Regions from separate parts of the Phreatobacter sp. GW821-FHT04C01 genome, predicted to be linked through region 1. Evidence: riboswitches for the same ligand, from Rfam matches in the RefSeq annotation. Region 1 holds a riboswitch; each other region holds the start of a gene.
What was found. Region 1 has a riboswitch for cobalamin ahead of AC07WJ_RS30405 (TonB-dependent receptor). Riboswitches for the same ligand answer to the same signal wherever they lie in the genome.
Positions count from the first base shown of each region.

Region 2: another riboswitch for cobalamin. It lies ahead of AC07WJ_RS18740 (TonB-dependent receptor plug domain-containing protein); the one in region 1 lies ahead of AC07WJ_RS30405 (TonB-dependent receptor).
Region 3: another riboswitch for cobalamin. It lies ahead of cobW (cobalamin biosynthesis protein CobW); the one in region 1 lies ahead of AC07WJ_RS30405 (TonB-dependent receptor).
Region 4: another riboswitch for cobalamin. It lies ahead of AC07WJ_RS17950 (TonB-dependent receptor); the one in region 1 lies ahead of AC07WJ_RS30405 (TonB-dependent receptor).

Region 1 covers NZ_JBWKTP010000010.1:283,163-286,694, forward strand. The annotation lists gene AC07WJ_RS30400 (DUF6925 family protein) at 1-23, opposite strand, end outside; gene AC07WJ_RS30405 (TonB-dependent receptor) at 90-2,240, opposite strand; cobalamin riboswitch at 2,397-2,590, opposite strand; gene AC07WJ_RS30410 (nuclear transport factor 2 family protein) at 2,710-3,072, opposite strand; gene AC07WJ_RS30415 (GntR family transcriptional regulator) at 3,190-3,532, opposite strand, start outside.
Region 2 covers NZ_JBWKTP010000004.1:605,102-608,633, reverse strand. The annotation lists gene AC07WJ_RS18740 (TonB-dependent receptor plug domain-containing protein) at 1-1,918, opposite strand, end outside; cobalamin riboswitch at 2,053-2,299, opposite strand; gene AC07WJ_RS18735 (MBL fold metallo-hydrolase) at 2,411-3,391, opposite strand.
Region 3 covers NZ_JBWKTP010000004.1:426,839-430,370, forward strand. The annotation lists gene cobO (cob(I)yrinic acid a,c-diamide adenosyltransferase) at 131-742, opposite strand; gene cobU (bifunctional adenosylcobinamide kinase/adenosylcobinamide-phosphate guanylyltransferase) at 751-1,269, opposite strand; cobalamin riboswitch at 1,334-1,518, shown strand; gene cobW (cobalamin biosynthesis protein CobW) at 1,777-2,826, shown strand; gene cobN (cobaltochelatase subunit CobN) at 2,846-3,532, shown strand, end outside.
Region 4 covers NZ_JBWKTP010000004.1:444,762-448,293, forward strand. The annotation lists gene AC07WJ_RS17950 (TonB-dependent receptor) at 1-2,087, opposite strand, end outside; cobalamin riboswitch at 2,119-2,319, opposite strand; gene AC07WJ_RS17955 (nitroreductase family protein) at 2,715-3,374, opposite strand; gene AC07WJ_RS17960 (hypothetical protein) at 3,466-3,532, opposite strand, start outside.

The sequences.
Region 1 (3,532 bases):
GCCAGCCAGTCGAAGGTCTCCATGGGGCGGCAGTCTCCACGCCGGGCAGAGGGCGGGCGCGGGCGCCGCGAGGGCGTCCGCGCCGGTTCTCAGAACTTCACGTTCATCGAGGCCTGGAAGGTTCTCGGCTGGCCGAGGAACCCCTGCAGATAGCCATTGTCCGGGTCATAGCGCAGGTAGGACGAATAGACCTTGTCGAACAGGTTCTTGATCCGGAAGTTGAAGGTGGTGTTCGGGGTCGGCTGCCATTTCAGCCCGACATTGACCAGGGTATAGGCCGGGCGAACAATGGTGTTGGCGAAGTCCTCATAGGACTGGCCGACGAATTGCAGGCCGGCGCTGGCCTCCCAGTTCTCCCGGAACGCCCAGGACAGCCAGAGATTGGCGGTCGCCTGGGGCACCAGGATCGGGACCTTGTTGGTGTAGTCGACCACCGAGAACGAGACGAAATCGATATAGCGGAAGTCGTCATAGCGGGCCTTCAGCACGGCTGCGTTGGCATCGATTCGCCAGCCGCCATCCAATGTCAGTGAGACCGCCGCTTCGATGCCGCGCGATGATTGCTGGCCGATCTGCTGCAGCGAGAAATCCGCGGGGTTCACGACCAGGAGGTTGTTCTTGACGATCTGGAAGGCCGCGAGGGTCCATTGGCCGCGCCCGCCCCAGAACGACTGCTTGACGCCGACTTCGATCTGCCGGCCGCGGGTCAGATCGAAATTCTGGAAGCTCTTGGTGTAGTCGAGCAGCGGCACGTTGATCGGGTCGCTGGCGACCGCGTATTGGCCGTAGATGGCGAAATCCGGCACGGGATTATAGACGGCGCCGACCCGCCAGCCGACCGAGGAGAAGGTTCGCTCGAAGCTGCCCGACGGCGTGCTCAGGTCCTGGCGGTTGATGGTGGGCCGGTCCAGGCGGAGGCCGCCGACAATGGTGAGATTGTCACGCAATGACAGACGGTTTTCGGCGAACAGCGATTGCTGGCTGATCGTCGATCGGAATTTCGGGTCGAGCCGGTTCGGATCCGGGAAGCTGCCGGGATCGAAGACGTTGGGGTTGACCGAACTCATATAGGGCAGGAAGGGCAAGGCGCCGGCCGGGAAATAACTCGAATAACCGAAATTGGCGCGGTTGATGTCGAAGCCCACGACGGTCTCGTTGCGCAGCCCGAACACCTGGGTGCGGAAGGTCAGGTCGGCGCGGTTACCGACTTGGTTCTGCTGTTGCAGGATGTGGCTGTAATTGCTGCGCTCGACCTGATTGGTGCCGGTGTTCCAGAAGTAGGTCTCGGCATTGCGCCATTCGCGCCGGCTTGTGAGGTAATAGAAGACGTTGCGCAACGACAATGCGTCGGACGGCGTCCACTCGGTCTTGAACTGGCTCCAGCTGTCCTCGAAGCGCGCCAGGCTGTCGGAGACATTGTAGTTGCGCCGGCGGATGCTGGTGTCCAGCACGCCGTCCCGATAGGGCGTGCCGTAGTAGCGCATGGGGTTCTGGTGGCCGTAGTCGGTAGAAATCGTGAAGGCGAGATCGGGGGTGGCCTGCAGTCGCAGGGCACCGGATGCGGCGAAGTTGGACGAGTTGCCGCGATCCACCCAGCCGTTCGACGCATCGGTGACGATGTTGAAGCGATAGGACAGGGCCTGTGAGATCGGCCCGCCGCTGTCGAGCGCGATGCGCCGGGTCAAATTGGAATCGAAGAACAGTTCGGCCTCGTTGCGGAAGCCCGTGGTGATCGGCTTTTTCGGCACGACATTGATGACGCCGCCGATGGCGCCTTCGCCATAGAGGACAGAGGCCGGTCCGCGCAGCACCTCGATGCGTTCGACCGACCAAGTGTCGAAAGGAAAGGTGACGTTGCCGCGACCCGGAAACAGCCGCGAGCCGTCATAGAGCTGCATGACCGAATTATTGCCCTGGAAGCCGCGCACCGCGAAAGCGGAGCCGAGGACCGGCGGGGCGACCGACGAGAAGCCCGTGGCGTTCTGGGTCACGGCTTCCGTGATGCTCTGCTGCCCGCGCTCCCGCGCGGTCTCGCCGCGGATGATCTCGACGCTTGCCGGCGTCTGCAATGGCGTAAGCCCGAGACGGCTGGCGGTCGAACTCGGCGTCGAAAGACCGAGGCCACCGTCTTGGCCGGTGGCCACCTCGATCGTCGGCAAGGGCTGGCCGGCGGCTGGCGGCGGCGCGGACTGCGCCAGTGCCAGGCCGGGCAGGGCGGTCGCGAGGGCGATGACGGACAATGACAGCGCCTTGGGCGGGCGCGGTTGGGACGACGGCTGGTTCACCTTGGACCTCGGTGCGTGGCGACACGTCACCGCGAACGAGGCTTCCCAGCGACCTTCACGGAAGGCCCGGCTGTTCGGCTACGATCAGGACACCCCGCCCGACGCACTCGCGTGTGACCACGACTGACGGCAGGTCTCCTGGCTCGCGGATATCGGCACCCATCGCCTTCCCGAGGGTTTCCCCCAGTGGCATGTGATGGGTGCCATCCGCTTACAGTTGCGGGGGCAGCCGCAGCATCGGGGCGGAGGCCCCTCACTGCATTCCCTGTTCGTCCCCGAAGGGAACCGTCCCGACCTCACTAGAGGCCGATCTGAATTGAGTCAATTCTGTGATGCGGGGGCCTGCAATGCCGAACTCCCGGGGGGCCAACGGGCAGCGCCGGGACGCTGCGAACGTCGCGGCGACGTATCGGCCGATCCGATCTCAGCCCGGGACGAGGTCGAAGAAGCCGACCACCGAGGCAAGCCGGCCATCCGCCGAAACGCGGCCGATATCGGTGCCCTTGACCACCGCGGGGCCGTCGCCCGCGGCGAGCTGCCAGGACAGCCGGACATGGTTGCCGAAGCCGTCGGGCTTGCCGACGAGGCTGAAGCGGAGGCCGGCGAATTGCTTCTGGACGCCGCCGAGGACAGCGTCGATCTGGTCGTGGCCGCGGCCCTCGGCCACCGGATCGGCGAAATGGGCGTCGGCGGCCCAGATCTCGCCGACGAGCTTGCGGCGCGCGGCCGCATCGGTTTCGTTCCACATGGCGATGTAGCGGTCGGCGAGTTCGGTCGGGTTGGTCATGTCAGTCTCCGTGCGTGTTTGACGGAGCGATCATGGCGGCTCGGCAAACCGATCCAATTACCTGCAAGGTCATCGCGGCGGAGCGTCGCGCCGGCGATCACGGTCTCGTCCGGCGGTCTACGAGGCGATCGGCTCGTCGACGTCCGGCCGGGCGCGCTGCGCCTGCCCGCGTGACGCCTTGGCGGGCGCGACCGGCATGGCGAGCGGCAGGACTCTGTCGGTCGTCGTGGTCAGATGATCGCGCATGCGCGCGCCGAGGCCGGCCACATCCCGCGCAAGCGCTGCCTCCATCAGGCCCCGGTGTTCCGTGTCCAGGTCGCGCTCTTGGGGAACCGCCGGCACCGAGAGCCGCCGGTAGCGTTCGCTCTGGTCGTAGAGAATGGCCCTGAGCCTGAGGCGCCACGGGCTGCCGCAGGCTGCGACAAGCGCAGCATGAAATGCCTTGTGCGCGGAGGCCCAG
Region 2 (3,532 bases), on a different contig from region 1:
CGCCCCGGATATAGGCGGTGGCATTCTTGGTCACGTCGTAGGAAAGCTGCGCGCCGAGCAAGGTATAGGGCCTCAGATAGACGTCGCTCGTCCCGAGCGGTCCGAAGAAGCGGTCGCGCATTGTGCCGTTATGGGCAAGCGTCACGGTGAACTTGCCGCGATCTTCAGCGAAGGAGGCGACGGCCGACAGGCTGGCGGCATGTTTCGGCCGGCGCACCGCCTCTTTGAACACATAGCCCGAGAAGGTGTTCTCGGCCGAACGCGTGTCGGTATAGGTGTAGGAGCCGGTGATCCGCAGCCAGTCGAGCGGCCGTGCGGTAACCGATGCCTCCAGGCCTTGGCGCGATGTCGCGAATGGCAGGTTTTCGACGGTGATTCCGGATCCGACGATCTCGTTCTGCAGATTGGCCCGGAAATAGGTGATGTCGGTGACCAGCCTGTCGCCGAACCAGCGCTGCTCGATACCGGCGTCCCAGCCGAGCGACTGTTCGGGCCGCAGGTTGGGATTGCCGACAAAGGTGTTGGTGAAGCCGAACTGCTCGATGAAGGTCGGGTTGGTCACGCCCTTGCCGAGGGAAGCGTGCAGCTTGGTGCCGGTGTCGAAGGTCTGGGCCGCCGTCAGGCGCCAGGTGGTGGCGTTGCGGAAGGACGAGTTCCAGTCCTGGCGCATGGCCGTCGACAGCGAGAAGCCGGTCGCCAGGCTCAGGAGATATTCGCCGTAGAGGCCTTTGCGCTCGCGGTTCTGGCCGGCGCCCGCGAAACCGGGATTGCTGTAGAACCCGAACATGCCGTCGCTTTCGTAATAGTAGCGGAAGCGCTCGCGGACGATCTCGGCGCCGCCGACGAGGGTATGCCGGGCACCGAAAAAGCCCGGCGTCTCGAACGTATAGGCCGAGCGATATTCCGCCCGGCTGCGCTCGGTCTGCGACCAGAAGGCCTGGCGCTCCAGCGTGCTGAACGCGCTGATATAGCTGTCCGCGGCATTGGTGCTTTGCCGCGAGGTGTCGGCCGAGAGCTTCTGGATCCAGCGCCCGTCCAGCAGGCTGACCGTTCCGACGATCCGGCCCTGGAAATCATTGGCCGTGGCGCGCCCGACGCCATTGGCCAGGAAGCCATAATTGGGATCGCCGAAGGCGCTGTTGGCCGGATTGTAGAAGCCGGTCCGGCTGACCATCCGGAGCGTGCCCTCGAGATTGAACCAGTCGGTCGGGTCGACGCCCAGCTTGGCGCTGAACGAGCCCATCTCGGAACCGTTCGGCCGCGTCGTGCCGGGGGCGACGACGAAACCGCCGGAGCGCAGGCCGGACACCGACAGGGCGCCGTAGAACGGTCCCTGCGCGCCACGCGCCGAGACCGAGCCTTGCAACGTGCCGAACGAGCCGCCTTCGAGCCGGGCGGTGAGCTCCGGCCGGGCCAGCCCGCGTCCGGATTTGGTGGTGATCAGGACGACACCGGACTGGGCATTCGGGCCCCAGATGCCGGATTGCGGGCCTCTGACGACCTCGACACGCTCGATATTGTCGACCGGCAGGTTGGCCAGGTCGCTGTCGCCATTGTTGACGTCGTTGATGGGCACGCCGTCGACCACCACCAGGGTGTGATTGGCCTCGGCGCCGCGAATGCGCACCTGGGTCAGGCCGCCGCGGCTGCCGCTCTGGCTGATCGCCACGCCCGGCACCAGCCGCAATATGTCGGGCAGCGCCTGGGCGCCCTGGTTGCGGATGTCGTCGGCGGTGATCACGGTGACCGCCGAACCGACGCGTGGCGCTTCGACCGGCACGGTGCTGGCACCATAGACCAGGATGTCGGGCAGGATGGTCGGGGGCTGGGCCGCTTGCTGGGCGCGCGCCGCGCTCCAGCCGGGCAGGGACAGAATCAGGGCCGAAAAACCGAGGCTGAGAATCGGGCGTTGCGCCATGGCGGATCTCCGCGGGAGGGACACGGGATCGCGGAAGCTTCAAGCCTCGAAGACGAGCCGATCGGCTCCCGCGACATCAGGTGTCACCGAAAAAGCGGATACCCGCTCCCCGCGCGCGCCATCCCGCACGCCCGGACAGTGACGTCGCGCCGGCCGGTCTCCTGGCTTGCGGGTCGTCGCCGGGGCTCCGCCTTCCCGAGGGCCGATAACGGCCGTCAGTGGCATTCAGGAACCGGCTCGCCGCTCACAGTTGCGGGGGCAGCTGCGGATTTGCACCGGATCGCCATGACGAGCCGGGAGGCCCGTTTTCGTCGATCCGGTACGCACCGCATTCCCGTGGCCATTGCTTGCGCGATGGCCGCCGTCGCGAGTCCGGCCAGGAGGCGGACTCGTCGGCATTTTGTCAATCGACGGAAGCAAGGCGTTCCACCGAAAACAGGCGACCCGCCCCGGCCTGTCGGCCGGGACGGGCTTTTCGGTCGCGCCAAACGGTCAGACCGACTGGCTCCACTGCACCGGCACGAACTGGAAGCCGTTGCCGTCCTTGGCGATGAAGCCCGTGGCGGGGAAGGGGGCGTGATAGAAATGCACCTGGGTGCGCTCGGTCGCGACCATGTCGAGCACGCGCCGGCGCGTCGCCCGCGCCATGTCGGCATCCTGGTCGAACACCGCCGACCAGTCGGGATTGCGCACGAACAGCGCCGGGTGGCTGGTGATGTCGGCGACGAAGGTGAATTTGGCATTGCCCGAGGCGATGCCGAAAATGGTGTGGCCGGGCGAATGGCCGTGCGCGGCGAACGAGGTCACCCCTGGCGCCACCTCGGCGCCCGGCGTGAACCGCTTCACCTGCGCGGCGATCGGCTGGAACACCCGGCGCGCGTTCTGGAAGCCGCCGCGCATGCCGTCGGGCGCCTGGCCCATGCGCTCGTCCGACATCCAGAAATCCCATTCCGGCGCCGGCACGCTGATCTCGGCATTGGCGAACACCGCCGTGCCGTCCTTCAGCCTGAGCCCGTTGATGTGGTCGCCATGGAAATGGCTGATGACGACCGCATTGACCTGCGCCGGATCGAAACCGGCGGCGCGGAAATTGCGCATCCAGGCGCCGCTGGTCGGCGCGCCCGAATCGCCGTTGCCGGTATCGATCAGCACCAGCTTGCCGCCGGTCTGCACCACCAGCGTGGTGAAGGTGTTCTGGAACGCGTCGGTCGGCAGGAACGACTTGCGCATGGCGTCCTGCACGTCGGCCAGCGGCGCATTGCGAACGAAGCCCTCGAGCGGCCGGAGCGCGAAGCCGTCATTGATCGCGGTCACCGTGATGTCGCCGACCTTGTAGCGGTAGAAGCCCGGCGCCTGGGCCGGAGCGGCGGTCTGTGCTTGGGCGGAGCTGATCATGGCTGAGGATCCGATGGCGGGAGCGGCGGCAGCGGCCGCGGCGGCGGCCAGGGCGTGACGGCGGGTGATCTGTGTCATCTTGGCGTCTCTCGGTCGCGGGGCGGCAATTGTTTTGCCGCGCGACGCTAACCTGCGAAAAAGCTTGGCGAAAGGCCCGCCGCCGCTCGGGAAGGTCACGCCATCGTGAACGGCTTGCAGGGCGGCGTCGCCGCCGGACGG
Region 3 (3,532 bases), on a different contig from region 1:
AGCGCGACGATGACGACTTGGCATCGCTTTCCTATGTTCGCACCGCTTCGTCTGGCCCGGGCGTGACCCGGGCATCCACCCATTCATCTGCTTGCGGCAATCAAGCCATCATAATCACCGCCACGGAACGCTAGAACTCGATTCCCGCCTGGGCCTTCACGCCTTGGGCGAAATGATGCTTCACCAGGGTCATTTCGGTGACCAGGTCGGCGGCTTCGATCAGCTCCGGCTTGGCGTTGCGGCCGGTGACCACGACATGCAGGCCGGGCCGACGGCCGGTCAGCGTCTCGACCACGTCGGCGAGCGGCAGATAGTTGTAGCGCAAGGCGATATTGAGCTCGTCCAGCACCACCAGCCCAATGGTCTCGTCGGCCATCAACTCGCGGGCCTTGGCGAAGGCGCGTTCGGCGGCGGCGATGTCGCGGGCCTTGTCCTGGGTTTCCCAGGTGAAGCCTTCGCCCATGCTGTGCCAGGCGATCCGGTCGCCGAACACGGAAAGCGCTTCCCGTTCGCCGGTCGACCAGGCACCCTTGATGAACTGCACGACGCCGACCCGCCAGCCATGGCCGAGCGCGCGCAGGATCAGCCCGAAGGCGGCCGTCGACTTGCCCTTGCCGGGGCCAGTATTGACGATCAGCAGGCCCTTTTCGAGGGTCTTGGAGGCAACCTCGGCATCCTGCACCGCCTTGCGCTTGGCCATTTTGGCGCGATGGCGCTCGGCCTCCGCGGTTTCATCAGACATGCTCGGCCTCATTTCACGATCATCGGCAATCCCGCCACCATGAAGACCACATGGCTCGCGTCATCGGCAAGTTCCTGGTGCAGCCGCCCGGCCTCGTCGCGAAACCGGCGGGCCAGCGTATTGTCGGGCACGATGCCGAGCCCGACCTCGTTGGACACCAGCACCAGCGGGCCCTTTGCCTGCCGGCAGGCTTCGGCGAGGGCGGCACGCGCGGCGGCGATATCGGCTTCGGCCAGCATGAGATTGGTCAGCCAGAGCGTCAGGCAATCGACCAGGATGGGCATGCCGGCGGGCGCCCCGGCGATGGCGCCGACGAGATCGAGGGGCGCGTCGACGGTCTGCCAGCCGTCGCCGCGGCGGGCGCGATGCTCGGCGATGCGCGCGCGCATCTCGTCGTCATAGGCTTGCGCCGTCGCGACATAGCGCCAGGGCGCCGGCTGCGCCTCGATCAGGCCTTCGGCGTAGCGGCTCTTGCCGGAACGCGCGCCGCCCAGCACCAGGGTCACGGATCGGGTCGGGCTCGGCATAAGGACCTATGGGCTCGCCTGGGGAGTCGGGGGCCGCATCCATTGCAAATCGGCGGGCGCGCCGGTAGTGCTAAATCCCGACGGTGCCTCTCAGACGAGGTGAAAAGGGAACGTGGTGCGACGCCACGGCTGCCCCCGCAACTGTAAACGGCGAACCGAAGCCACAAGCCACTGGGCGCAAGATCCCGGGAAGGCGGCCGAAAGTTTGGACCCGTGAGCCAGGAGACCTGCCGTCACCAGTGCTTCTCATGGGCCCATCGAGCGGGGTGTTTCGATGGCAACCGGTCCGGGCGTTCCGCGCCCGGCTTCGTCCTTGGGAGCGTTTCCGGCGTGAGCCGGCTGCCAGACGGAGTATGCCGTGACCAGATCCCGAAAACCCCTTGCCGCTCGTCCCCCGTTGCCGCTCCGGCCACCGGGCGCCTGAACCGCGCGACCGCCGGATGCCGAACCGCGGGATCGTTTGCGCGCCCGCTTATTCCTTAAAGCCTGCCTGATCACGGACCCATCATGACCCAGCCGAACCCGACCTCCCTGGCCAAAATCCCCTGCACCATCGTCACCGGCTTTCTCGGCGCCGGAAAGACCACGCTGGTGCGCCATCTCCTGGAAAACAATGGCGGCCGCCGGCTCGCCGTCCTGGTCAACGAATTCGGCGATATCGGCTTCGACGGCTCGTTCATCGAGGGCTGCGGCATCAGCGGCTGCACGGCGGAAGACATTGTCGAGCTGCCGAACGGCTGCATCTGCTGCACGGTCGCCGACGATTTCATTCCGGCGCTGGAAAAACTGCTGAACCGGGCCTCGCCGCCCGACCATATCCTGATCGAGACCTCCGGCCTCGCTTTGCCGAAGCCGCTGGTCAATGCCTTCAATTGGCCGGCGATCCGCAACCGCGTCACGGTCGACGGCGTGATCGCCGTGGTCGATGGTCCAGCCGTTGCCGACGGCACCTTTGCCGACGACTCGGAGGCGCTGGCCGCCCAGCGCACGCAAGATGGCGCGGTCGATCACGACAATCCGCTGGAAGAGGTGTTCGAGGACCAGATCCTCTGCGCCGACCTGATCCTGCTCAACAAGAGCGACGCCATCGACCAGGCGACCCGCGACCGGGTCAAGGCCGAGATCCAGGCGCATCTGCCGAAGGCGATCAAGATCGTCGAGACCGCCCATGGCAAGGTCGAGCCGGCCCTGGTGGTCGGGCTCGGCGCCGCCGCCGAAACCGACCTTGCCGGCCGGCCCTCGCATCACGAGACCGAGGAGGACCACGACCACGACGATTTCGAGAGCCATTCCTTCGCGATCGAAGCCGTCGGGGCGCCCGAGATCCTCGCCGCCCGGGTCACCAAGGCGGCGGAAGCCGCCGGCGTCCTGCGCCTGAAGGGCTTCGCCTCGGTCGGTGACAAGCCGATGCGGCTGGTTGTCCAGGGTGTCGGCCGCCGCATCGCCCATCACTACGACCGGGCCTGGACGGCGGGCGAAAGCCGCCAGGGCCGGATCGTGGCGATCGGGCTGAAGGGCTTCGACCGCGCCGCGGTCGAAGCCGCGCTCAACGGCTGAACCCGTACGCGGACCGGCCATGCACATCCTGCCCGCCACCACCGTGACGCTTGACGAGGCCGACCGCGCTGTCGACCTCGGCCAGCCGCCCGGTGACCTGGTGGTGCTCAGCTTCGCCGACAGCGACCTGACGGCGCTGTCGGCGGCGGCAGGCGCGATGCCCGATCTGGCCGTCAGGCTCGCGAGCCTGCGCCAGCTGAGGCATCCGCTGTCGGTCGATCTCTATGTCGAGAAGACCGTCATCGGCTCGCGCTTCGTCCTGGTGCGCCTGCTCGGCGGGCTCGACTACTGGCGATACGGGCTCGACCAGTTGCATGCCGCCTGCCGGGCGGCGGGCATTCCGCTGGCGGTGCTGCCGGGCGACGATCGCGGCGACGAACGCCTGGCCGCCTACAACACCGTCGATGCCACGGCCGCCGGCGACCTCATCCGTTATTTCCAGGCTGGCGGCGGCGCCGACAACATGCGCCGGCTGCTCGGCCGGATCGCCTCCTGTCTCGATCCGCGGGTCGCCGCCGAACCGGCCGTGCCCCTGCCCGCCTTGTTCGCCTGGTCGGCCGCCAAGGGGCCGGAGGCCTGGTCCGCGGCGCTTGCCGCCTGCCCGGCTGACCGGCCTTTCGCCCTGGTGCTGGTCTATCGCTCCAGCGTGACGTCGGGTGATACCGACATCGCGGCGGCGCTCCGCGACGCCTTGAACGCGCGTGGC
Region 4 (3,532 bases), on a different contig from region 1:
AAGGGCTGCTGGTCGAGCGCGATGAAAAGGGCGTGCTGGTTGATGTTGAAGATATTGTTGACCGCGGCATAGGCGGTCAGGCCCTTGCGCAATTCGCCCTCGAGCCGGGCATTCCACACCCAGAAGGCCGGCTTCCGGTGAATATAGCTGGAATTCGGTTCGCCGGCCGGGATCAGCAAGGGCTCCTCGGTATTGTACCAGAGCGGTCCGCGCAGGATACCGGTGACGGAAAACGTCCAGGGGATCGCCACGCCGGTGCGCTGGCCGAAACGCGTGCCGATCGCAGCCTGGTACTGATACATGCGCTCGACCTGGTTGCTGTTGGCGGTGGCCGCCGCGCCGCCGTCGCGCATGAAGAAATTGTAGCCGCCATTCGCCGTCATCGACCAGTGCCAGCCATTGGCCTGGGCGGAGAAGGCGCGCAGCACGTCGAGGCCGAATTGCAGCTCGATGCCGCGCACGGTCACGTCGCCGGGATTGTTGACATAGTCCGAGGTGGTGCTCGAACCCGGTCGGAGCTTGGTGACGATCCGGTTCGAGATGACGTTCTGGAACAGCGCGGCGTCGAGGCTCCAGCCGTTCAGTGCGAAGGTGGCGCCGACCTCGTACTGGCGGCTGGTCTCCGGCTTCAGGTTCGGATTGCCGAAGATCTGGGTGCCGACCAGGACGGTGTAATTGCCGGCGAGTTCGGTCGCCGTCGGCGAACGGAAGCCGGTGGACACGCCGGTGCGGAAGCTCAGGTAGTCGGTCGCCCGGTAGGTGCCGCCGACCGTATAGGTGGTGGCGTCATAAGGGCGGCTTCCGGTCGCCTGGTTGGCGAGGTTCGGCGTCGTATCGAAACTGGTCGAGCCGCGGGTGTGGCGGACACCGGCACGCAGGATCAGCCGGTCGTCGAACAGGCGCTGGCTGTTCTCGGCATAGAAGGCCATGACCGAGTCGGTCTGGTTGTTGTCCTGGGGCGACACCTGCGCCAGGTTGATCGCGGGATTGACGCTTTCGCGGTAGCGCTGCGAGCGGAGCCAGCTGCGCTCGGCGTCGAACCCGAGAAGCAGTTCGTTGCCGGCCCAGAGGTTGAAGATCGGCTGGAACCGGAGCCCCATGATGTCGAGGTGGCGGCGGTTGAGATCGAGCCGGGTGCGTTGCGCGACGGTCGCCGAATTGGGCGCCGCCCAGCGGAACACGTCGCGGTCCGACACCAGGTAGGTATGCGCGGTCCAGCGGGCGAAATCGGTGTCGGTCTTGCCGGAATAGACGAAATCGAACGAGGCATTGGTGCGTTCGTCGCGGTTGAACGTGCTCCAGGACGAGCCGCGGAAACCGGCATCGTAGATGCCGTCCGACCGCACGGTGACGTCGACGCGGTGGTTGTCGTTGATCTGGCGGCCGAAGGCGCCGGTGATTCCGAGCCGCTGGTACTGGGTATTGGCCATCAGGCCGCCGCCGGCTCCCGAATGGTAGCTGTCGCGCCGGCCGCCGGAAATGCCGACATAATAATCGTTGCCGTTGCTCTGGCCGGCAACATGGCCGCGGCCCTGCAGGAGGCCCCAGGAGCCGCCCTGGATATCGGCGAAATTGCCGGTGGTGTTGCGGCCGTTCTTCAGGATGATGTTGATGACGCCGCCAATCGCCTGGCTGCCATAGATCACCGAGGCCGGGCCGCGGATGACCTCGATGCGGTCGACGTCGGCCGGCGACAGTTTCGAGATATTGGCGGTGCCGGCGCGGCGGCCGTTGATCAGCACCAGGACCTGGCTGCGGAAATCCTTGCCCTGGCCGTCAGTGGCGCCGCCGCGGATGTTGATCGAGGTCTGGCCGGGCGTCCACTCGGAGAAAAAGCCGACGGCGTTCTCGGCGAGCAGTTCGGTGACCGAGCGGGCCGTCGACTGGGTGATGCGCTCGCCTTCGATGACCTGAACGGTACCGGTGATGCGGCTGCGCGGTTCCGGGCGCCCGGTCGAGGTCACCACGATCTCGTCGAGAATGGTCGGCGTATTCTGGGTCTGCTGGGCAAAAGCCGGGGCCGCGGCACCGGCGAGCAACAGGACAGCAATAGCCGGCGCGGCCGCGCGCGGCGAAGACATGGACATGGATCGGCTCCTCCGGCCCTCCGCCGGCATGGGTTACAGTCGATCCTCGGCCGGTCTCCTGGCTCGCGGGTCAGGCGCCGCTTCCCCTTCCCGGCCCGAAGGCCAGTGGTTTGTCGAAGAGCGCTATCCGCTTACAGTTGCGGGGGCAGCCGCGGCCTTGTGCTTGAACCAGCACGCACCGCATTCCCGTTTCACTCCCTGCGAAGGGAGCACCGAAGATTCGCTTAACGAAACACAAATAGGCGTTTGCCGCAATGCGGCCTCATTCCGTTTCGCACAGGCAGATGCGGGATGAGTGTGGGGGATGATCTGGCCCGGCGCCTGGGTCGATCCCCTGCGCTTCCCTCACCGGCCATTCTCGTCCCGGCCAGGCTGGTCCCGGCCATCCACCAATTCGGCACGGTCGATCGTGGAGATCGGATCCCATCGGAGCTGCGACCCGGTCGCGGCAAGATGCCCGCAGCGGCACGGGGCGAAACATCCCGCCGCAAGAGAAGTCGTGGATGCCCGGGACAGGCCCGGGCAAGACGATGCGTGGAGGTAGCGCCGTCGAGACCCGGGCGGCCCAGCCAGGAGGCGGCGCGATCGACGCCCCGGCGATCATCGGCGGCCGCTTCGGCCGTGCCGTCAGGCCGCCGGCCCGGCGTCCGGCGCCTGCCACCAGGTGGTGATCGTGGCAAGGTCCGGGCGCTTGCGTTCGGCGGGCGCCTCCCTGGCGGTGCCGATATGGACGACGCCGGCGATCCTTTCGCCCGGCACCAATCCCAGAAGCGCATGGGCGCCGGGGCTATAGGCGGCCCAGCCGGTCAGCCAGGTCGCGCCGAAGCCGAGCGCATGGGCGGCGGTGAGCAGGTTCATGCAGGCGGCGCCGGCCGACAGGTCCTGTTCCCAGGAGGGAATGCGTGCGGCTGCGTCGCTGCGGCTGACGACGATGACGATGACCGGCGCATAGGTGAAGACGCGCGACATGATGCCGGCGAATTTGGCGCGCTTTTCGGCGTCCATCGCCTCGTTCTCGGCGGCATAGAGTTCGGCGAAGCGGGCGCCGGCGTCGGAACGGGCCTGGCCCTCGACCACGATGAAACGCCAGGGTTCGAGGACACCGTGATCGGGCACGCGGGCGGCAATGGTCAGGAGCCGCTGCAGTTCGGCGGCACTGGGCCCCGGTTCGCTCAGCATGGTCATGCCGACCGACCGGCGCGTCTCGAGCAAGGCGAGAAGCGCCTCGCCTGCCCCGCCTTGGGGGCCGTCGGGCGTCATGACGGCGTTGGTCGCCTGGTTGTCCATGCTGTCTGCCTTTGCTGGCCGCCGGTCGCCGCGTCGGGCGTCCGGACGGCGATGGGGTATGGCGGCCGAGGCCGCCGAAATCCTGCGAGACTCAGGCCCGCCCGAGCGCCTGCATGAGCCGGAGATCGGTGACCTGTGGCAAGGGGATCATCGCCGCC